DNA from 4 places in the Streptomyces sp. MI02-7b genome. Region 4 is predicted to be linked to each of the others. Evidence: riboswitches for the same ligand, from Rfam matches in the RefSeq annotation. Region 4 holds a riboswitch; each other region holds the start of a gene.
What was found. A riboswitch is a leader RNA that binds a small molecule or an ion and turns the genes downstream of it on or off. The one in region 4 is predicted to bind cyclic di-AMP.

Region 1 (4,802 bases), on a different contig from region 4:
GAGGTGCCGCAATGCTTCGACCGACCGCCCGCTACGTCCTGCCCGAGTTCACCGAGCGCACCAGTGAGGGTGTGCACTCCCTGGATCCGTACTCCAAGCTGCTCCGGGAACGGATCGTGCTGCTGGGCACACCCATCGACGACACGTCCGCCAACGACGTCATCGCCCAGCTGATCCACCTGGAGAGCGCCGCCCCGGAGCAGGACATCTCGCTCTACATCAACTCCCCCGGCGGGTCGCTCACCGCCATGACGGCGATCTACGACACCATGCAGTTCGTCAACTGCGACGTCTCGACGGTGTGCGTCGGCCAGGCCGCGTCGGCCGCGGCCGTGCTGCTGGCGGCCGGGACCCCGGGCAAGCGGCTGGCGACTCCCCACTCGCGGGTACTGATCCATCAGCCCTCCTTCTCGGAGGCCGTCCAGGGCACCACCGCCGACCTCGACATCCAGGCCAGGGAACTGCTGCGCAGTCGTGACCAGTTGGAGGAGCTGCTGGTACGGCACACCGGACGGGACGCGGAGCGGATCCGGGCCGACATCGAGCGCGACATGATCCTCGACGCCCCGTCCGCGCTCGCGTACGGACTGGTGGACCGGCTCACCGTCAGCCGCAAGGGTGACGACGGGACCGGCCCGCGCGCCCTGCGGTGACCGGCCGTGCTGCCCGAACTGCCGCCGCTGCCGGCCCTGACCCGCGCCGAGGGCGAGCTCATCGACACGTATCTGGAGGTCGTGGATCTGCTGGGAAGGATCAACCCCGCCCGCGTCCGGGACACCTACGCAGCGCTGCGGGCTGCCCAGGCCCTGGCGGGGCGGGCGGCGGAGCTGCGTGACGCGCTGGCCACGATGCATCTGCGGGGGGAGAGCGAACTGCACACCACGACGATCGAGCGGGCCCTGCGCGTGCTCGACGGGGAACGGCGTACGCGAATGGTCACCCTCCCTCCCCCGCCGCCTCGCTGAGGGGACGTCACATCGCCGGGGGTTCGGATCACTTCTCCGCGACCGTGTCATGCGCCACCACGGCCCCGACACGAAGTGACACCGAATGGACTCGCCCGATCGTTGTACGCGGCGTCGACGCGCGCTCGGTCCCGACTTGCGCTCCCCGGCCGCACACATCCGGAATCTGACGCTCCATCGCAGGTGTTCGACTGGTTTCGAGTCGTCAGGCGAGGCTCCCGAGACCGGAGTCCACCCGAATAGGTGAGTCGTGAAGAGACTCACATTCGACCGGATGAGCTATGTCCTGACCGGTTCTGTGAGTAACCATCCCTTCGACGACAAGCCCCCGTCATCCGGCGGGGCGGTCCGCGCGGACGCCGAGTCCTGCCGCCGTCGCGGACGCCAGGTCGACACCGAACGCAACGGCAGGAGCGGAGGACCCGAGTACGACGGGACCGGCCCCCGGGCCGATCCCTTGGGGTGAAGCCGCAGCAGCGGCCGGGCATCTTCGCCTGCCCGAACCCGACAGGTCATCCTTCGCAGGCGGACGACGAAGGGTTTGCGCATGATCGCGCCATCAGCCATGTCCGCGGTTCTCTCCCGGCTCGGGGCGGTATCCGCCCTCACGGCGGCTGCCGTTGCCGGCCCCGCGGTCCTTCCGGACATGGCCCAGCACGCCGAGGCCGCGACGATCCGGGCCAAGGCACTGAAGGTCGCGGCCTCGAAGAAGGGCGCTCCCTACCGGTACGGGGCCACCGGCCCCCGCAGCTTCGACTGCTCCGGCCTGACGCTCTACTCGTTCAAGAGGGTGGGCAGGAAGCTGCCTCGCACCGCCGCCGCGCAGTACAACAGCACACGGCACATCCACAGTTCCGACCGCACCAGCGGGGACCTGGTGTTCTTCCACTACGGGAGCAGCATCTACCACGTCGGGATATACGCGGGCCACGGGAGGATCTGGCACTCCCCCAAGCCGGGCGGCAGGGTACGCCTGGAGAAGATCTGGACCCGCAGCGTCTGGTACGGCCGTGTGAAGTGACCGCCCGTCGCGGGGCCCCGGGACGCGCCCACCCGGAGGCCCCGCGGCGTACCGGCCCGCGTAGCGTGGGGCCATGACGCTGCAGCAGCTGATCGCCGATGCCGCCGAGGGTGTCCTCCCGCCCCCCGACGGCTCGGTGACGGTCCTGCCGCAGCCCTCGGCACGCGACGCGGGCGTCCTCGCCTTCACGGCCCACACCGTGGTCTTCGCCGATGCCGACCCCGGCCGCGTCCGCGAACTGCTGCCGCCCGGCGACCTGTCGGCGCCGCTCAACCCGCCGTTCCTGACCGCCCTGGGCGGGCTGCTCGGGCGCCGGGTGAACGGCATCGACCTGCTGGCGACGGCCGCCGCCCTGCCCGGTCCGCCACCCGGCCCCCCGCTGGCCCTGCGGGAGACCGCGGGGCGCGAGCACCCTCGCGCGGCGCGGGCACTGGCGCACCGGGACGAGGTGCGCGTGTGGACGGTCCCGGGCGGCACCGTGCTCATCGGGCGCGGGGTGGCGGGCCGGTGGGAGATGGCGGTCGAGGTCGAGCCCGCGGCGCGCGGAGCCGGGCTCGGCCGACGGCTGGCCCTGGAGGCACGCCGCCTCGTCCCGGACGGCGGGACGCTGTGGGCCCAGATCGCCCCGGGCAACGCGGCGAGCGTGCGCGCGCTCCTGGCGGCGGGTTTCACACCCATCGGCGCGGAGGCACTGCTGGTGCCCGCTCACGACTGAACGCCTCAGGGCCGCACCCCGGTCAGCAGCACCGCGCCCAGCGCCACCAGCATGCCGCCGCTGACCCCCCGCACCCAGCTCGCCGCCGCGGGCCTGCGCAGCCAGGTGCCGAGCCCGTCGACCAGGAGCGCCACCCCGGGGAACCAGACCAGCGCCATGGCCACCACGATCGCGCTCAGCAGCAGGGTGCGGGGAACGGCGGGCTGCCCGGCCGGGACGAACTGCGGAAGCAGACTGAGGAAGAGCACCGGCGCCTTCGGGTTGAGTGCGTTGGTCAGGAAGCCCTGCCGCAGCCCGCGCACGACCCCGCGGCCGGGGTCCTGGTCGCCGCCGGCCGCGCCGTCCGCCGCGCCGGAGCGGCCGCGGCGCACCGCCGCCACGACCGCGCGCGACCCCAGGAAGAGCAGATAGGCACCGCCCAGCAGCTGCACGGTCCGGAACAGCGCGGGCACCGCCACCAGCACCGCGGCGAGCCCCGCGACCGCGAGGGCGGTGTGCACGAGCAGCCCGCCGGCGATCCCCACACCGGTGGCGACCCCGGTCCGGCGGGATCCGAGCGCGTTGCGCACGACCACGGCGAAGTCGGCGCCCGGCATCACGACCATGCCGGCCGCCACCCCGCAGAAGGCGATGAGATGTGCGTCCATGCCTGCCAGCGTGGGGCCCCGGGACCCTTAGTGTGTATGTGCAATCTTGAGGGCCAGTCCAAAGGAATGCTTAATGTTCGACTCCACCCGTCTCGCCGGGCTGGTCGCGGTGGCCGAGGCCGGATCGATCACCCGGGCCGCCGCGCGCCTCGGCTACACCGCGCCGGCGCTCTCTCAGCAGCTGGCCAAGCTGGAACGGGAGGCCGGCGCCGAGCTGCTGGTCCGGACACACCGCGGCGCGCGGCTCACGGCGGCGGGCGAGGTGCTGGTCGCGCACGCCCGACGGGCGCTGGACGAGATGGACCGGGCCCGGCTGGAACTGTCGCAGTTGCGCGGGCTGTCCGGGGGCCGGCTGCGCATCGGCACGTTCACGACGGCGGGCATCCATCTGCTGCCGCCCGTACTCACCGCCTTCCGCCGCGAACACCCGGAGGTGGAGCTGCGCGTCGCCGAGTACGAGCCGCCGGCCGGGGTGGCCGCCGTCGCCGCCGGGGACGCGGACCTCGCGCTGACCCATGTCTACGAGGGGGGACCGGATCCGGCACCGCCCCCCGGCGTCACGGTGGAGCCGCTCCTCGTGGAGGACCTGGTCCTCGTGACGTCCCCCGGGCACGCGCTGGCCGCCGCGCCCGGCCCGATGCGCTGGGCCGAGCTCGCGGGCCAGCCGCTGGTGAGCAGCGCACCCGACTACCCGAACCGGCAGGCGATGGAGGCGGCGCTGCGGGCCGCGGGCGTGCGCCCGGTCGTGGTGTGCGAGACCCCCGCCTACGTGACGGTGTGCGCACTGGTCAGTGCGGGGCTCGGGATGGGTCTGGTGCCCAGGATGATGGCGGAGTCCTCGGTGGTGCCGCTCGGGGTGCGTGCGCTCGCGGCACCCGGTATCCACCGGACGATCGCGCTCGCGAGCCGCGGTGACGACACGTCACCCGGCGTCCGCACCCTGCGCGCCCTGCTGCTGGGAACCTACCGGCGCCCCGCGACGACGCCGGGCGCGGCGCTCACTCCACCGGGGCGGCCGCGGCCACCCACGGAAGGGTGATCCAGACGGTCTTGCCGCCCTCGACGGTAGGGGTGACATGGAGCCGGCCGCCGGCCTCGGCGGTGAGGTGCCGGATGATCACCATGCCGCGGCCGTTGTCCTGCTGGACGGCGGCCGGCAGCCGCTGGGGCCAGCGCGGGTGGCTGTCGGTGACCCCGATCCGCAACTGCTCGTCGCGGTCGAGCTGGACGTCGAGGGTGAAGGTCGGCGACTGGCCGAGGGTGTGCAGGACGGCATTGGTGGCGAGTTCGGAGACGATGAGCCGGACGGCGTCGGCGGGCGACGAGTCCTCCGCCATCCCCCACTCCACCAACAGGTCGCACACGTAACGACGGGCCGCGGGTACCGAGGCAGGGTCGCTCGGCAGGGTGACGGATACTTCCTGATGGTCTGCCATGGCGACGCTGTCCCTTTC
Region 2 (4,802 bases), on a different contig from region 4:
CAGGACCCAGGTGAGGGCCAGCTGCGCGAGGGTCTGGCCGCGTTCGCCGGCAAGCTTGTTGAGGGCGTGGAGCAGCGTGAGCTTCTCGTCGGTGAGGGCGTCGCGCTTGAGGAAGTGGCCGAGGGCCATACGGGAGTCCGCGGGGACGCCGTCGAGGTAACGGTCGGTCAGCTGGCCCTGGGCGAGGGGTGAGTAGGCGATCAGGGCGGTCTCGGTCTCGCCGACGGCGTCGAGGACGCCGGCCTCGGGGCTTCGCTGCAGGAGGCTGTAGGCGGCCTGGTGGATCAGCAGCGGGGTGCCGAGCTCGCGCAGGATCTCGGTGGCCCGGCGGTGGGCGTCCGCGGGGTAGTTGGAGATGCCGGCGTACAGCGCCTTGCCCTGGCGGACCGCGGTGTCCAGGGCGCCCATGGTCTCCTCCAGGGGCGTGTCGGGGTCGAAGCGGTGGGAGTAGAAGACGTCGACGTAGTCCAGGCCCATGCGGCCGAGGGACTGGTCGAGCGAGGCCAGCATGTACTTGCGGCTGCCCCACTCGCCGTACGGACCGGGCCACATGTCGTAGCCCGCCTTGCTGGCGATGAACAGCTCGTCGCGGTACGGGCGCAGGTCCTGGGCGAAGAGGGTGCCGAAGTTGGCCTCGGCCGAGCCGGCGGGCGGCCCGTAGTTGTTGGCGAGGTCGAGGTGGACGACCCCGCGGTCGACGGCACGGCGCAGCACGGCGCGCTGGGTCTCCAGCGGCGAGGTGTCGCCGAAGTTGTGCCACAGGCCCAGGGAGACGGCGGGGAGCAGGACCCCGCTGCGGCCGGTGCGGCGGTACTGCATCGAGGCGTAGCGGTCTTCGGCGGCGAGGTAGGGCACGCGGGGGCTCCCGGTCGAGGTGTCGATGTAAGAAAATGTTCGGGATTGGGAGGCTACCCCTGGGGCTTGGCCGTGTCACCCGGGTTCCGGACCGTCCCCTGCCCCTGCCCGCGGGGCAGGTCGGACCGCCCGGGAGGTGCCGCCGGACGCGGGGTCGGCCCGTGCCTTCGCGGTGCGGCCGAGCGCGGAGCGAGAGCCGCGGTCACCGGTCCCGGAGGGCGGCGACGCCGTCGGGAATCGACGCGGGCCGGTCGTCGGTTGTCCTGCTGGACACGACGACGTGTGCGGGCGCCACGACGCCTTCCTGGAAGGCGGGTTGGAACGCCCATGTCATGCCTTATCCGGCATCGAAGGTCGTAAGCGGACATATGTATCCACAGTGCATGCGTAGGCAATAGGCACGTGATGGGTGTCACGCGGCGAACACGCTCCGGCAGGTTTGAACCACCGAGCGTCGATTTATCTTCCCCGTATTCACCGCCTGTGCAATGCCGTTCGCCCGGGGTCATTATTTCGCCTACGCAGAGCGGACACTTCTCACGTAACGTCACGGAATTCATTGATCGACTTGCCGGTCCGGGATTGCTGTGATTCGGGACCTTGCCGGGGCGCGATTGCGTCGTCTAGCTTCCAAGTCCCGCAGGCCGGATGCCGGCGGGAATTCTTCCGAGTGGAACGCCTAATCCTGCCGCCACTCGTAAGCCGGATGACAAGACCGCACGGCAGGAGCGGGGGACCCAGGTAAGTGCCGTTCCGTGTCACGGGACGGCTTGGGGTGAAGTCGCAGCGACGTGCCTTTAGTCGGCATGCCTCGAAGCGGCCGGGCATCTCCAGCCCGAACCCGACAGCTCACCTCGTAGGCGTCGGAGAGGAATTCCCCATGCCCGCAAAGGGAAAGCACCGTCGTCAGCGGACCAATCGATTCGTCCGTCTCGGCGCATTCGCCGGCACCACGAGTGCCGCGATCGCCCTCCCGGTCGTCGGCGCCACCGGCGCCCATGCCGCACCGGTGAGCGTCTGGGACAAGGTCGCCAGCTGCGAGAGCACCAACAACTGGGCCATCAACACCGGTAACGGTTTCTACGGCGGGCTGCAGTTCACCCAGAGCACCTGGGCCGGTTTCGGCGGGACCAAGTACGCCGCGCGTGCGGACCTCGCCACCAAGTCCGAGCAGATCGCCGTCGCCGAGAAGGTGCTGGCCGTCCAGGGCCCGCAGGCCTGGCCGGTGTGCGGCCCCAGGGCCGGTCTGACCAAGGCGATGGCCGACACGTCGGCCACCCCGGAGAGCGTCGCCGGTACCGGTACCACCACCCCCAAGCCCGCCACCCCCGCCACCCCGGCGAAGGACACGCAGGCCTCCAAGCCCGCCACCGGCGACACCTACAAGGTCGTCGTCGGCGACACCCTCTCCAGGATCGCCGACGCCCAGGACGTGACCGGCGGCTGGCACGAGCTCTACGCGGCCAACCGGTCCGTCATCGGCGCCGACCCCAACCTGATCCGCCCCGGACAGGTCCTGGCGCTGAGCGGCAAGGCCACGGTCGCGCTCCCGGACAAGCCCGCCGCGAGCACGCCCGCCCCGGCCAAGCCCTCCTCCTCGTCCGCCTCCGGCTACACGGCCCCGCTGGACCACGTCACCCTGGGCACCCCGTACCACCAGGCGGGTTCCATGTGGTCGAAGGGCTACCACACCGGTGTCGACTTCATCGCCTCCACCGGTACCAAGGTGAAGGCGATCGCGTCCGGCACCGTGGTCTCCGCGGGCTGGGGCGGCTCCTACGGCAACCAGGTCGTCATCAAGCACGCCGACGGCAAGTACTCGCAGTACGCCCACATGTCCTCGCTGTCGGTCTCGGCCGGCCAGACCGTCTCCGAGGGCCAGCAGCTGGGCCTGTCGGGCGCCACTGGCAACGTCACCGGCCCGCACCTGCACTTCGAGGTGCGCACCACCGCGTCGTTCGGTTCCGACATCGACCCGCTGGCCTACCTGCGCGCGCACGGCGTCAGCATCTGAGCCCACTGATCACCCGTCATCCGGCGGTAGCATGTGCCCTGTTCCCCGCATTCCGGGGGCAGGGCACTTGCCGTTGGCGAGTGACCGAAACGGATCGAATATTTCCATTTCTGGTTTCCTCTCGAACGAACGATCAGTAGCCTCTGAGCCACGCGGCCGTCCGCACGGCCCGCTGTCCTGATCCCGACGAGCTGGAGTCGTTGATGGAGCGTCCTGCCTGGGCCCCCCACGGAATCGACCTGTCCGTGCCGAGCGTGTCCCGCATCTACGACTACTACCTGGGCGGCTCGCACAACTTCGAGGTCGACCGGGAGGCGGGGCGACGGGCGATCGAGGCCTTCCCGGGCCTGCCCAAGATCATGCAGGCCAATCGCGCCTTCATGCGCAGGGCCGTGCGCTTCGCGGTGAACGAGGGCGTCACCCAGTTCCTCGACATCGGCTCCGGCATCCCCACCTTCGGCAACGTCCACGAGGTCGCCCAGGCCGCGAGCCCCGGCGCCCGCGTGCTCTACGTCGACAACGATCCGGTCGCGGTCGCGCACAGCCGCGCCGTGCTGGACGGCAAAGAGGACGCCGTGGTCGTCGCCGCCGACCTGCGGTCCCCGCGCGACATCCTGGACAGCGAGGAGGCCGGCCGGATGCTGGACCTGGACCGTCCGGTGGCGCTGCTGCTGGTGGCCGTCCTGCACTTCCTCGAGGACGCCGACGATCCGGCCAAGGCCGTCGCCGAACTGCGCGACGCCCTCGCTCCGGGCAGCCTGCTGGTCCTCACCCACGCCTCCATGGAGGGCGGCCCGCGCCGGCCCGAGGAGGGCGAGGGGGTGCAGAACGTCTACCGCAGCGCCAGTTCACCCTTGATCATGCGGTCACGGGACGAGGTGGAGACGTTCTTCGACGGCTTCGACCTCGTCGAACCCGGTCTGGTCCCGGCACCGCTGTGGCGGCCGGACGGCGCGGACGACGACGAGCCCGACCCGGTCGTCTTCAGCGGGTTCGCGGGCGTCGGCCGCAAGGCGTGACCGTGGCCACGGAACCCGACCCGGAACCGGACCCGGAGTCCGCCGACAGCCTGCGGCGCTTCGCGATCATCTGGAGCCGGGCGATCTATCCGGCCACCGCCACCTCCATGACCCGCGGCGAGTTCGAGGAGTACCTGCTCCCGCTCGCCGCGCGGCTGGAGGCGGCCCTGCACGCCCAGCCCTTCGACCCGCGCGCCGGTGCGGAGATCGGCGCGGCGCTGGTGGCCGCGCACTGCACGGACCCCGAGTCGCTGCCCCGCATCCTCGGCGTCGTGGACGCCTACCTGCTGCTGTACTCGCCGCTGGACCCGTCGCTGCCGGCCGACGAGGGCCGCACCCGCTCCGCCCGGCTGCAGCACTGGATGGCCTCCGGCTACGCGCGCGCCCTGCAGGAGCGGACCAGGACCGAGCAGGAGGCGCTGTCCCGGGCCGCGCTGGCCGCCCGCATCGCCGTCGAACAGGCCCTCCACGAGAGCGAGGTGCGGTTCCGCGCCGTCTTCCAGGGCGCCTCCATAGGCATCGGCATCGCCGACATGGAAGGCCGCATCCTCGACGTCAACGACGCCCTCACCGCCATGTTCGGCGGCATGGAACGCCGCATCCTCAGCAGGAACGTCTACGACTGGGTGCACCCGGAGGACGCCCCCGAGGTCTGGGAGATGCAGCGCCAGCTCAACCGGGGCGAACGCGACCGCTACAGCGTGGAGAAGGCGTACTACCGCCCCGACGGCACCGCCCTGTGGACCAATCTGACGGTCTCCCTGCTCCGCGACCACGCCGGCGTCCCGCAGTACATGCTCGCGCTCACCGAGGACATCACCGAGGAACGCCTGCTCAACGAGCGCCTGCGGTACGAGGCGACACACGACGCGCTCACCGGGCTGGCCAACCGGAACCTGTTCTTCGAGCGCCTG
Region 3 (4,802 bases), on a different contig from region 4:
GACGAGTCCCGCCGGCAGTGGGGATCGGCCACCTGGGGCAGGACGCTAAACCTGTGCGTCGCCGGAGGGCGGTGGAGTGTGCGGGACTGGTCCGATTCGGCCGCTACCTGATCCCCGATGACCGCTGTTCGACGGGTGACCTGGTCACTCGCGGTCCGGCCGTGACCGATGTACCGGAAGAGGCCCACCTCGGTGCCGAGTGCTGATACGGGCGTGGCTAGGGTCCTGAGCCGTGGACGTACTCATCAACCTCGTCGTCGGCCTGCACATCATCGGCATCGCCGCCCTGCTCGGCGGCTTCCTCACCCAGATGAAGGCGGTGGGCCGCGGCGAGGCGCGCTTCGTGCCGGGCATGCTGCACGGGGCGCTCACCATGCTGGTCACCGGGGCGCTGCTGGTCGGCCTCGACCAGGCCGACGACCAGCCGGTGAACACACTCAAGATCGGCGTGAAGCTGGCCTTCCTGGTGGTCGTCCTCGGCCTGGTCTACGTCAAGCGCGACGACGAGAAGGTGTCGGCGGCGGCCTTCGGCACCGTGGGTGCGCTGACCACCGCCAACATCTTCATCGCGGTGCTCTGGACCTGAGTCCCTCAGCGGGGAGGCGGGGGACTCAGGCCATCCGGGCGTAGCCGTAGATCGGCATCTCGGTGATCGGGGCGATCTTCACCACGGTGCCCGTGTGGGGCGCGTGGATCATCTGCCCGCCGCCGATGTAGAGGCCGACGTGGGTCACGTCCGAGTAGAAGAAGACAAGGTCGCCGGGTTGCAGCTGGTCCGCGGTGACGCGGGTGCCGAAGTCGACCTGGTCGTAGGTGGTGCGGGGGATGGAGACGCCCGCGGCGGCCCAGGCGCCCTGGGTCAGGCCGGAGCAGTCGAAGGAGTTGGGGCCGGTGGCCCCGTACACGTAGGGCTTGCCGATCTGGGCGCGGGCGAAGTCGATCGCCTTCTCGGCCTTGGCGGCGTAGCTGCCCGACGCCGTCGAGGTCGTGGTCGAACCGCCCCCCGCGACCGAGGTGCCCCCGGCCGCCTTCCGCGCCGCCTCCTCCTTGGCGGCGATGGCACGGGCCTTGTCGGCGGCCTCCTGCTCGCGCTTCTTCTCCAGGGCGGCCAGCCGCGCCTTCTCCTGGGCGGTCAGCGTGTTGAGCAGTCGCTGCGCGGCGGCCAGCTTCTCCTTGACCGCCCTCTTCTCCGTGGCCAGCCGCGTCTGCGCCTCGGTGAGCTTCTGCAGGCTCTGGACGGCCTCCGTGCGCTTCTGCGTGGTCGCCTCCTGCTGCGTGCGGAAGGCCTCCATCGCGTGCTCCTGGCGCTCGGACAGGCGGTCCATCAGGTGCGCCTGGTCCAGGAACTGCTGCGGGTCCGAGGTGAGCAGGAAGGTCGTCGTGCCGTCCAGGCCGCCGCCGCGGTACTGGGCGGAGGCGTACTCGCCGATCGTGCGGCGGGCGTCGTTGAGGGTCTGCGTCTTGCGGGCCACCTGGTCGAGCAGCCGGTCGGCCTGCGTCCGCTGCCTGTCGGTCTGCTCCTTGGCGCCGTTGTAGCGCTCCGTGGCCGCCTCGGCCTGGTGGTACAGGGCGTCCACCTTGGCCTTGACCTCGGTGATGGAGGGCTTGTCGGGGGAGGCGGGTGCCGCGCTGGCGCTCTCACCGAGGAGGGTGACGGTCGCCAGAGCGGCGGTCGTGAGCCCCACGGCCGTGCGCGGGCCGGGGACGGTGAGCATGCGGGGGCGCGGCTTGCGGTGCGTCGCCAAGTCGGACGGCTCCTTCCGTGGACCGCCTACCGGGTTAGCTGTCGGGTTCGGGCTTCGGAAGGCCGCCCTACGGTCGTCCGGGCACACGCGCGGTGCGCCCGTACGGACCGATTCACCCCAAAGTGGTGGGTCCCCGGCTCCGGCGGTCGCCGGACTCAGCGGAGGCGGCCGTGACGGCTCGGTCGCCGCCGTTCGGTGCGGACCGCCTGAGGGGGCACGCTAGTCAACTGGGGTGGCTCCTGGGAAGGCTGGTGTTCGAATTGTCCGCAATCATTTCGTGACCTTTACGCATCCGGGCCGTTGCCCGCCCCTCCGGTGGTAATGCGGCGGCCCCTCCGGCAGGCGCCACCACCCCTCCCGCGTCCGCGGGCTCCCGGAAGCGGCGCACCGGTGTCGGTCCCACCGCCTAGACTCGGGAGGCGATGAGCAGCCTCTTTGACGACAGCTTCCTGGCCGGCTTCGAACCGAGGGAGGAGCACCCGCCGCCGCCCCCCGAGGAGGAGGCCGAGGCGGTTCCGCACGACCTCTTCGAGGGGCGCTTCGACGCGCCCGCGGACCGGGACGCGTACTACCGGGACGGCGCGCCGCGCCCCGCCGTCGACCCCGCCGCACTGCTGGAGGGACTCAACGAGCAGCAGCGCGCAGCCGTCGAGCACACCGGCTCCCCGCTGCTCATCGTCGCGGGCGCAGGCTCCGGCAAGACCCGGGTGCTCACCCACCGCATCGCCCACCTGCTGGGCGCCCGCAAGGTGCACCCCGGCCAGATCCTGGCGATCACCTTCACCAACAAGGCCGCCGGCGAGATGAAGGAGCGCGTCGAGCAACTCGTCGGTCCGCGCGCCAATGTGATGTGGGTCTCCACCTTCCACAGCGCCTGCGTCCGCATCCTGCGCCGGGAGTCCAAGAAGCTCGGCTTCACCTCCAGCTTCTCCATCTACGACGCGGCCGACTCCAAGCGCCTGATGGCGCTGGTCTGCCGCGACCTGGACCTGGACCCCAAGCAGTTCCCGCCGAAGTCCTTCAGTGCCAAGGTCTCCAACCTCAAGAACGAGCTCATCGACGAGGAGACCTTCGCCGACCAGGCGGAGAACCCCTTCGAGAAGAAGCTCGCCGAGGCCTACGCGATGTACCAGTCGCGGCTGCGCGAGGCCAACGCGCTCGACTTCGACGACATCATCATGACCACGGTCAACCTGCTCCAGGTCTTCCCGGACGTCGCCGAGCACTACCGGCGCCGCTTCCGCCACGTCCTGGTCGACGAGTACCAGGACACCAACCACGCCCAGTACACCCTGGTGCGCGAACTGGTCGGGACCGGGGAGGCGGAGGAGGGCGGCGAGGGGCCGGCCGAGCTGTGCGTGGTCGGGGACGCCGACCAGAGCATCTACGCCTTCCGCGGCGCCACCATCCGCAACATCCTCCAGTTCGAGGAGGACTACCCCCAGGCGCGCACGATCCTGCTGGAGCAGAACTACCGCTCCACCCAGAACATCCTGACCGCCGCCAACGCGGTCATCGAGCGCAACGCATCCCGCCGCCCCAAGAACCTGTGGACGGAGGCCGGCCAGGGCCCGGTCATCACCGGCTACGTCGCCGACCAGGAGCACGACGAGGCGCAGTTCATCGCCGACGAGATCGACCGGCTCACCGACGCGGGCGACGCGCGGCCCGGCGAGGTCGCGGTCTTCTACCGCACCAACGCGCAGTCCCGTGTCTTCGAAGAGGTCTTCATCCGCGTCGGCCTGCCCTACAAGGTCGTCGGCGGAGTCCGCTTCTACGAGCGCAAGGAGGTCCGGGACGTCCTGGCCTATCTGCGCGTGCTCGCCAACCCCGAGGACACCGTCCCGCTGCGCCGCATCCTCAACGTCCCCAAGCGCGGCATCGGCGAGCGCGCCGAGGCGATGATCGACGCCCTGGCCTCGCGCGAGCGGATCTCCTTCCCCGCGGCGCTGCGCCGGGTCGACGAGGCCTTCGGCATGGCCGCCCGCTCGGTCAACGCCGTCAAGCGCTTCAACGAGCTGCTGGAGGAGCTGCGCACGGTCGTCGACTCCGGCGCCGGCCCCGCCACCGTCCTGGAGGCGGTGCTGGAGCGCACGGGCTACCTGGCCGAGCTCCAGGCATCCACCGACCCGCAGGACGAGACCCGCGTCGAGAACCTCCAGGAACTCGCGGCGGTGGCCCTGGAGTTCGAGCAGGAGCGCACCGAGGAGGAACCCGGCACGCTCGCCGAGTTCCTGGAGCGCGTCGCTCTCGTCGCGGACTCCGACCAGATCCCGGACGACGAGGAGGGGGGCGGCGTCATAACGCTGATGACCCTCCACACCGCCAAGGGCCTGGAGTTCCCGGTGGTCTTCCTGACCGGCATGGAGGACGGGGTCTTCCCGCACATGCGCGCGCTCGGCCAGACCAAGGAGCTGGAGGAGGAGCGCCGGCTCGCCTACGTCGGCATCACGCGGGCGCGGCAGCGGCTGTACGTGACGCGGGCGAGCATGCGCAGCGCGTGGGGCCAGCCGTCGTACAACCCGCCCTCGCGCTTCCTGGAGGAGATCCCGGAATCGCTCATCGAGTGGCGGCGCACGGGGTCCTCCCCGGCACCATCCGCCTCGGTGTCAGCGGCGGCCTCGATGCTGTCGCGGTCCTCGTCCAAGGGCGGCCCGTCCGGCTTCGCCACCCGGCGCACCCAGGACCGGCCGGTCATCGCGCTGACGGTGGGGGACCGGGTCAACCACGACACGTTCGGGCTGGGCACGGTCGTCTCGGTCGACGGCAGCGGTGAGAAGGCCAAGGCCACCATCGACTTCGGCGACGAGCGGCCGAAGGTGCTGCTGCTGCGCTACGCCCCGGTGGAGAAGCTCTAGCGGGCCGGGATGCCGGTGCGGCTTCCGGCGAGGGAGCCGCACGGCGTCCGAGGTCTTGCGGGAGGGGGCTCAGCGCGGGTCGAGGCCGTGCTTGAGCAGCCACGGCAGCGGGTCGATCGCCGAGCCGCCCGCGGGGCGCACCTCGAAGTGCAGGTGCGGTCCGGTGGAGTTGCCGGAATTGCCGGAATAGGCGATGACC
Region 4 (4,802 bases):
CCAGCTCGGTCAGGCCGGGGTCGTCGGGATACCGCGCGGCCTGTGCCCGCAGGGCGCCGACGAGTTCGGCGGCGTAGGCGGCCCACTGCCGGTACAGGTCCCGCGCGGCCTCGTCGAGGAACAGGAAGCGCGCCAGATTGCGGTCCCGGTGCGGGAGCGCGTCGAAGTCGGTGATCAGCGCCCGGGCCAGCCGGTTGGACGCCAGGACGTCGGCGTGGCGTCCCAGTACGAGGGCCGGTGAGCGGCCGTCCAGCAGATTCAGCACGCGGTGCACCTCCGGCCGGACCCGCTGCGGCCGGTGCGGCGGGCGTCGGCGGGCGGCGCGGCGCGGCCGCGCCAGCTCGAAGAGGTTCGCCCGTTCGTCCGCGTCCAGCCGCAGGGCCCGGGCCACGGCGTCCAGCACCGCGTCGGAGACATTCTGGTGCCGGCCCTGCTCCAAACGGGTGTAGGAGTCGGTGCTCACACCGGCGAGCCGCGCCAGTTCCTCCCGCCGCAGCCCCGGCACCCGGCGCGCCGTGCCGCTGACCGCCACCCCCGCGTCCTGAGGGCTCAGCCGGGCCCTGCGGGTCCGCAGGAACTCCCTGAGCTCGGCGTTGTGCTCCATGTCCTCCAGTATGGGCGGCCGGTCATACCTCCGCCCGGCCCCGCGTCCCCGCCCGGGTCGCGGGCCCGCGGGGCCGCCGATGCGGGGCGGGGCAGCCCCTCAGGAGTCACTGGGCGCCCTCCTCCAGGCGGCGGAGGCGTTCCTGGAAGTGGTCGAGGCGGGCGCGCAGGGCGGCGGCCTCGGCGGCGAGCTCCTGACGGAGCGGAGGGGTGCTGTCGGCAGGGTGCGGCGCCTCGCCGGTGACGTGGACGCCGGGGCCCGCGAGACGGCCGAATTCCGCCGGGGTCAGCACCCTCAGGCCCGCCGCGCAGACGTGGCAGTTGGCCTGGAGCCCGCGCCAGCCCGGCAGGCCCGTCCCGTCGCGCACGAAGACCCGTGCCGGGCGGCCGCAGCGGCAGGCCGCCATACGGACGGTGCGCACCCGCTGCCGGGCGTAGCGCATGCCGCGTTCGTACCGGGTGTACGCACCCAGCACCCCGACCTGCAGGATCACCGCGTCACCGCAGTCCGTGGCGCAGGTCAGCGCCTGCGCCTCGGCCGCCGTGTGCAGGCAGTAGAAGCCGCAGTCACAGCCCTTGGCGGGGCTGGCGTGCCGCCTGCCGTAGCCGCACCGGGCGTCGTCCAGGACGCCGTACACGATGCGCCCGCCGAGGGACACGCCCCGGAAGCCGACGCGTGTGCCGTCCGCGGAGAGCATCGGGAACGCCAGCTTCCAGCCGGTCGGCGGCACCGCCGGCCGCTCCTCCGGCAAGCGGCGCCCGTACCTCACCGGACCGCGGCCTCGGCGCTCTCGGGCTCCCCCATGGCCGCCTCGTCCGCGCCGGAGGCCGTCCGGGCCGTCACGGCCGTCGCGACGTCGATCTCCTTCGCGACCCCGGCCGGCTCCTCGCCGGTCTCCTCCGCGTAGCCCTTGGCCAGTGCCTTACCCAGCTTCATGCCAGCCTCCAAGATCGGGCGAATCCGCCGTACTCGGGCATGATGACGCACCCTCGCGGCCGTCGCACAGGGGGCATGGGGGCTCCCCGCCGCTCCCGGCCGGTTCCGGCCGTACGCCCCGGGCCGCCCTGCGGGACGGTGGCCGGCGACCGTGACAACGGCCCCTCGAAGGCCCTGCGGTTGACGGCGCATCAGCATGCGGCCCGCCGGGCGACCGACTTGCCCTGCTTCGCTTGGGTTTTGGCACCTGCCCCGAAGCCAGCACGCGGCAGCCGCGGGTGTCAAGGGTGACGATCCTCACCCCGCCGTCGAGTGGTGCGGGGGGTGCGTGAGGGGCCGCGGTGCCGAAGCCCTCCGTGCTGTCGCCGTCCGCCGTGTCCCGCCGTCGCGCGCACCGCGCTCCGCCACGGCCCCCGCGGCCGCCGTCCGCCGACCCGCTTTCGGCCGCGCCCAGTGGCGTGAAGTGCACCGCAGACTCGTGGCGGACGGCACCGCGGAGGACCTGGCGCGGGGTCTCGGCGCCCGCCGGGAGGGGGTGTTGGGCGCTCGGGGTCCGGGGCGACCCTCACTCCTCGTGAGCAGAGCACTCCCTTCCGCATAACGACTGATGCACACTCACATCTCCCGTAGGTCACGGCAGTCACAGTGGAATGTGGAGAAATGCCCGTTCCATCCGCATAGATTCCCGCTGTGAACTCGCCGAAGCGGCTTGGAATTGGGTGCCGCCTCTATTAACGTTCGATAACGCAGCGCGGTCACCCGTCGCCCGCCAGGGCGGCGCCGTGCGCTTGCCGAATCCCGTCCGCGGGAACCGGGGAACCACTTCCTGGGGTGAATCGGGGGCCTTTCACGGTCCTCGTAGGAGACCTTCCTGCTCCGAACCCGTCAGCTAACCCGGTAGGCGAGAAGGAAGGAAAGGAGTGCGCCCGCGTGGCGTCGAACGAGCCTGCCCTGATACCCGGACAACAGCGACAAGGGACCGGGTACACCAACCCCGAGTGGGACACCGCCGAGTGGAACATGGCCGCCGGCTGGACTCCCCCGGCCGCCGAGCAGACTCCGCCGACGAAGAACGCGATAGACGGCTGGGACACCGCGGAGTGGAACTTCGCCGCCGGCTGGGTCGAGGAAGCACTCGCCGCGGCCCCCGCCCCCGTCGCCGAACCGGTCGCGCCCGTCCAGCCGGTCGCCCCCGTGCCCGAGCCGCGCAGCGCGGTCGAGGCCGCCGCCTTCGTCGACGGGGCGTACGACGCGCCGGAGACCGGCCCCGCCCACGAGGCGGACACCCGCGACGCGTACACCCGCGACGCGTACACCGCGCAGACCACGCAGACCTTCTCCCCCTTCGGCGAGCCGGAACCGGCCGCCGAGCCGTGGAACCCCACCGAGGAGTCCACCGCCCCCGTCCGTGGCCGGCACCGGGTCGCCAAGCAGCGCTCCCTGTCCCGCGGTTCGGCGGTCTTCGGCGTCGCGGCCGTGGCCGTGCTCGGCGTCGGCGGTGTCGCGACCGCCGAGGGCAAGAACCCGCTCCCGGTCTCCCTGCCCAACCTGCCCGAGGTGAACAAGGTGCCCGGGCTCGGCTCGCTGCTCGACAGCCAGCCCACCGCCAAGCCCGTTGCCCAGGCCCTGACCCCGGGCGCCGGCGAGGCGCTGCGCAGCCGGATCCTCGATCAGGCCCAGCAGCAGCGGAACGCCGCCGACGCGGCCGCGCGGTCCGCCGCGCAGCAGCAGGCCGCCGCCAAGGCGGCCAAGGCCGCCGCCGCGCAGCAGGTGCGCGAGGAGGCCGCGGCCAAGAAGAAGGCGGCCCAGGAGGCCGCGAAGAAGGCCGAGGCGCTCCGGCTGGCCGAGCTCGCCAAGAGCTACACCCTGCCGCTGACCTCGTACACCCTCACCGCGAGCTTCGGGCAGTCCAGCTCCCTGTGGGCCAACACCCACACCGGCCAGGACTTCGCCGCCCCGACCGGCACCCCGGCCAAGGCCATCCACAGCGGCACCATCACCTCGGCCGGCTGGGCGGGTTCGTACGGCTACCGCATCATCCTGACCCTCGACGACGGCACCGAGCTCTGGTATTGCCACCTCTCCTCGATGCTCGTCACCTCGGGCAAGGTCTCCACCGGCGACACCATCGGCCGCGTCGGAGCGACCGGCAACGTCACCGGCCCGCACCTGCACATCGAGGTCCGCCCCGGCGGCGGCGACCCGATCGACCCGATGCCGTGGCTGCGCAGCATGGGCATGAACCCCTGATCCCGAGCTGACGCCCTACGCACGGACCCCGGCGGCCTGGTGACACCCCCGACACCAGGCCGCCGGTCCGTCGTTTCCGGGCCGATGACCTACGGGACGAGGAAGTTGTAGAGCTCCGAGATCCGCGGTGGCCCGCTCGGCTCCGGGAACCCGGACTCCTTGGCGGCGGGCATCATGATCACCAGGTAGGCCTCCAGCGCCTCCGCCGAGTTCCACACGTTCACGATCCGCAGACCGTCGTTGGTGATCACTGCGGCGTGGGCCAGCAACCCGGCGGGGGGATGGCCGGGGCCGAATCCGGCGCGGTGATTGGCCTCCTCGTACTGCAGGGCCGTCACGCCCGGGAACTCGACCTCCGCCAGGACCGTCATGGGAACCTCCCGTTTCCCTCTACGCCCAATTTCCCCCGGCTGCGGAGCGCCCGCAACGGGAGGCCGCCGCGCGTCCCGGGGACGCGCGGCACCATGGGCGAGGCCGGGAAAGCCGCTACAGCGCCTCCATGCGTACGTCCGCCGCGTCGCAGGCCACCGTCTCGTCCGCGTAGACCTCGCACACCGGGCGCCCGTCGGGCGTCATGGTGTGCTCGACCTCCCACAGGCTGAGCTCCTCGCCGCTCGCGAGGAGGAACGCGTGCTCGTACAGCGTCCAGCCCACCACGCGGCCGGTCCCGATACGGGTGTGCCGGCCGGTGACGTACGCGATGTCGTGACCGACCGCCGAACCCAGCCGGGCGCGCAGGTCGTCGCCGGGCGCGTCCCTGTTCTCGGCACGGCGCAGCACCCGCCAGGCGTGCTCCGCGGAGTCCTCCCGCATGTACTGCCTCGGGCCGGGCAGCGGCTCCGCCCCGACCCGCGGCAGCCGGGCCAGCCACTCCGCGGCCTCGGCCTCCAGCTCCTGCGGCGCGGGCTCACCGAAACGCAGGTCGATCACATGCTGCGCGGCGACGAGCACGTCGGGGTCCGCGTACACCTCGTACAGCTGGTCCTCGCCGGGGCCGGTGTTGTGCTCGATC

Region 1: linked by a shared signal. The riboswitch ahead of PV364_RS16150 (C40 family peptidase) and the one ahead of PV364_RS14390 (M23 family metallopeptidase) in region 4 are both predicted to bind cyclic di-AMP.
Region 2: linked by a shared signal. The riboswitch ahead of PV364_RS04240 (transglycosylase family protein) and the one ahead of PV364_RS14390 (M23 family metallopeptidase) in region 4 are both predicted to bind cyclic di-AMP.
Region 3: linked by a shared signal. The riboswitch ahead of PV364_RS05720 (NlpC/P60 family protein) and the one ahead of PV364_RS14390 (M23 family metallopeptidase) in region 4 are both predicted to bind cyclic di-AMP.

The regions. Positions count from the first base shown of each region.
Region 1 is NZ_JARAWX010000008.1:270,644-275,445, forward strand. It holds gene PV364_RS16140 (ATP-dependent Clp protease proteolytic subunit) at 12-653, shown strand; gene PV364_RS16145 (hypothetical protein) at 660-965, shown strand; cyclic di-AMP (ydaO/yuaA leader) riboswitch at 1,349-1,508, shown strand; gene PV364_RS16150 (C40 family peptidase) at 1,513-1,986, shown strand; gene PV364_RS16155 (GNAT family N-acetyltransferase) at 2,060-2,701, shown strand; gene PV364_RS16160 (LysE family translocator) at 2,707-3,348, opposite strand; gene PV364_RS16165 (LysR family transcriptional regulator) at 3,422-4,387, shown strand; gene PV364_RS16170 (ATP-binding protein) at 4,347-4,784, opposite strand.
Region 2 is NZ_JARAWX010000002.1:444,988-449,789, forward strand. It holds gene PV364_RS04230 (aldo/keto reductase) at 1-855, opposite strand, end outside; gene PV364_RS04235 (hypothetical protein) at 1,058-1,189, opposite strand; cyclic di-AMP (ydaO/yuaA leader) riboswitch at 1,522-1,731, shown strand; gene PV364_RS04240 (transglycosylase family protein) at 1,736-2,869, shown strand; gene PV364_RS04245 (SAM-dependent methyltransferase) at 3,073-3,888, shown strand; gene PV364_RS04250 (putative bifunctional diguanylate cyclase/phosphodiesterase) at 3,891-4,802, shown strand, end outside.
Region 3 is NZ_JARAWX010000003.1:224,138-228,939, forward strand. It holds gene PV364_RS05715 (hypothetical protein) at 233-586, shown strand; gene PV364_RS05720 (NlpC/P60 family protein) at 612-1,745, opposite strand; cyclic di-AMP (ydaO/yuaA leader) riboswitch at 1,753-1,916, opposite strand; gene pcrA (DNA helicase PcrA) at 2,168-4,603, shown strand; gene PV364_RS05730 (M23 family metallopeptidase) at 4,673-4,802, opposite strand, start outside.
Region 4 is NZ_JARAWX010000007.1:279,026-283,827, forward strand. It holds gene PV364_RS14375 (helix-turn-helix transcriptional regulator) at 1-604, opposite strand, end outside; gene PV364_RS14380 (hypothetical protein) at 711-1,355, opposite strand; gene PV364_RS14385 (hypothetical protein) at 1,370-1,540, opposite strand; cyclic di-AMP (ydaO/yuaA leader) riboswitch at 2,320-2,459, shown strand; gene PV364_RS14390 (M23 family metallopeptidase) at 2,735-3,790, shown strand; gene PV364_RS14395 (hypothetical protein) at 3,880-4,161, opposite strand; gene PV364_RS14400 (DUF6227 family protein) at 4,277-4,802, opposite strand, start outside.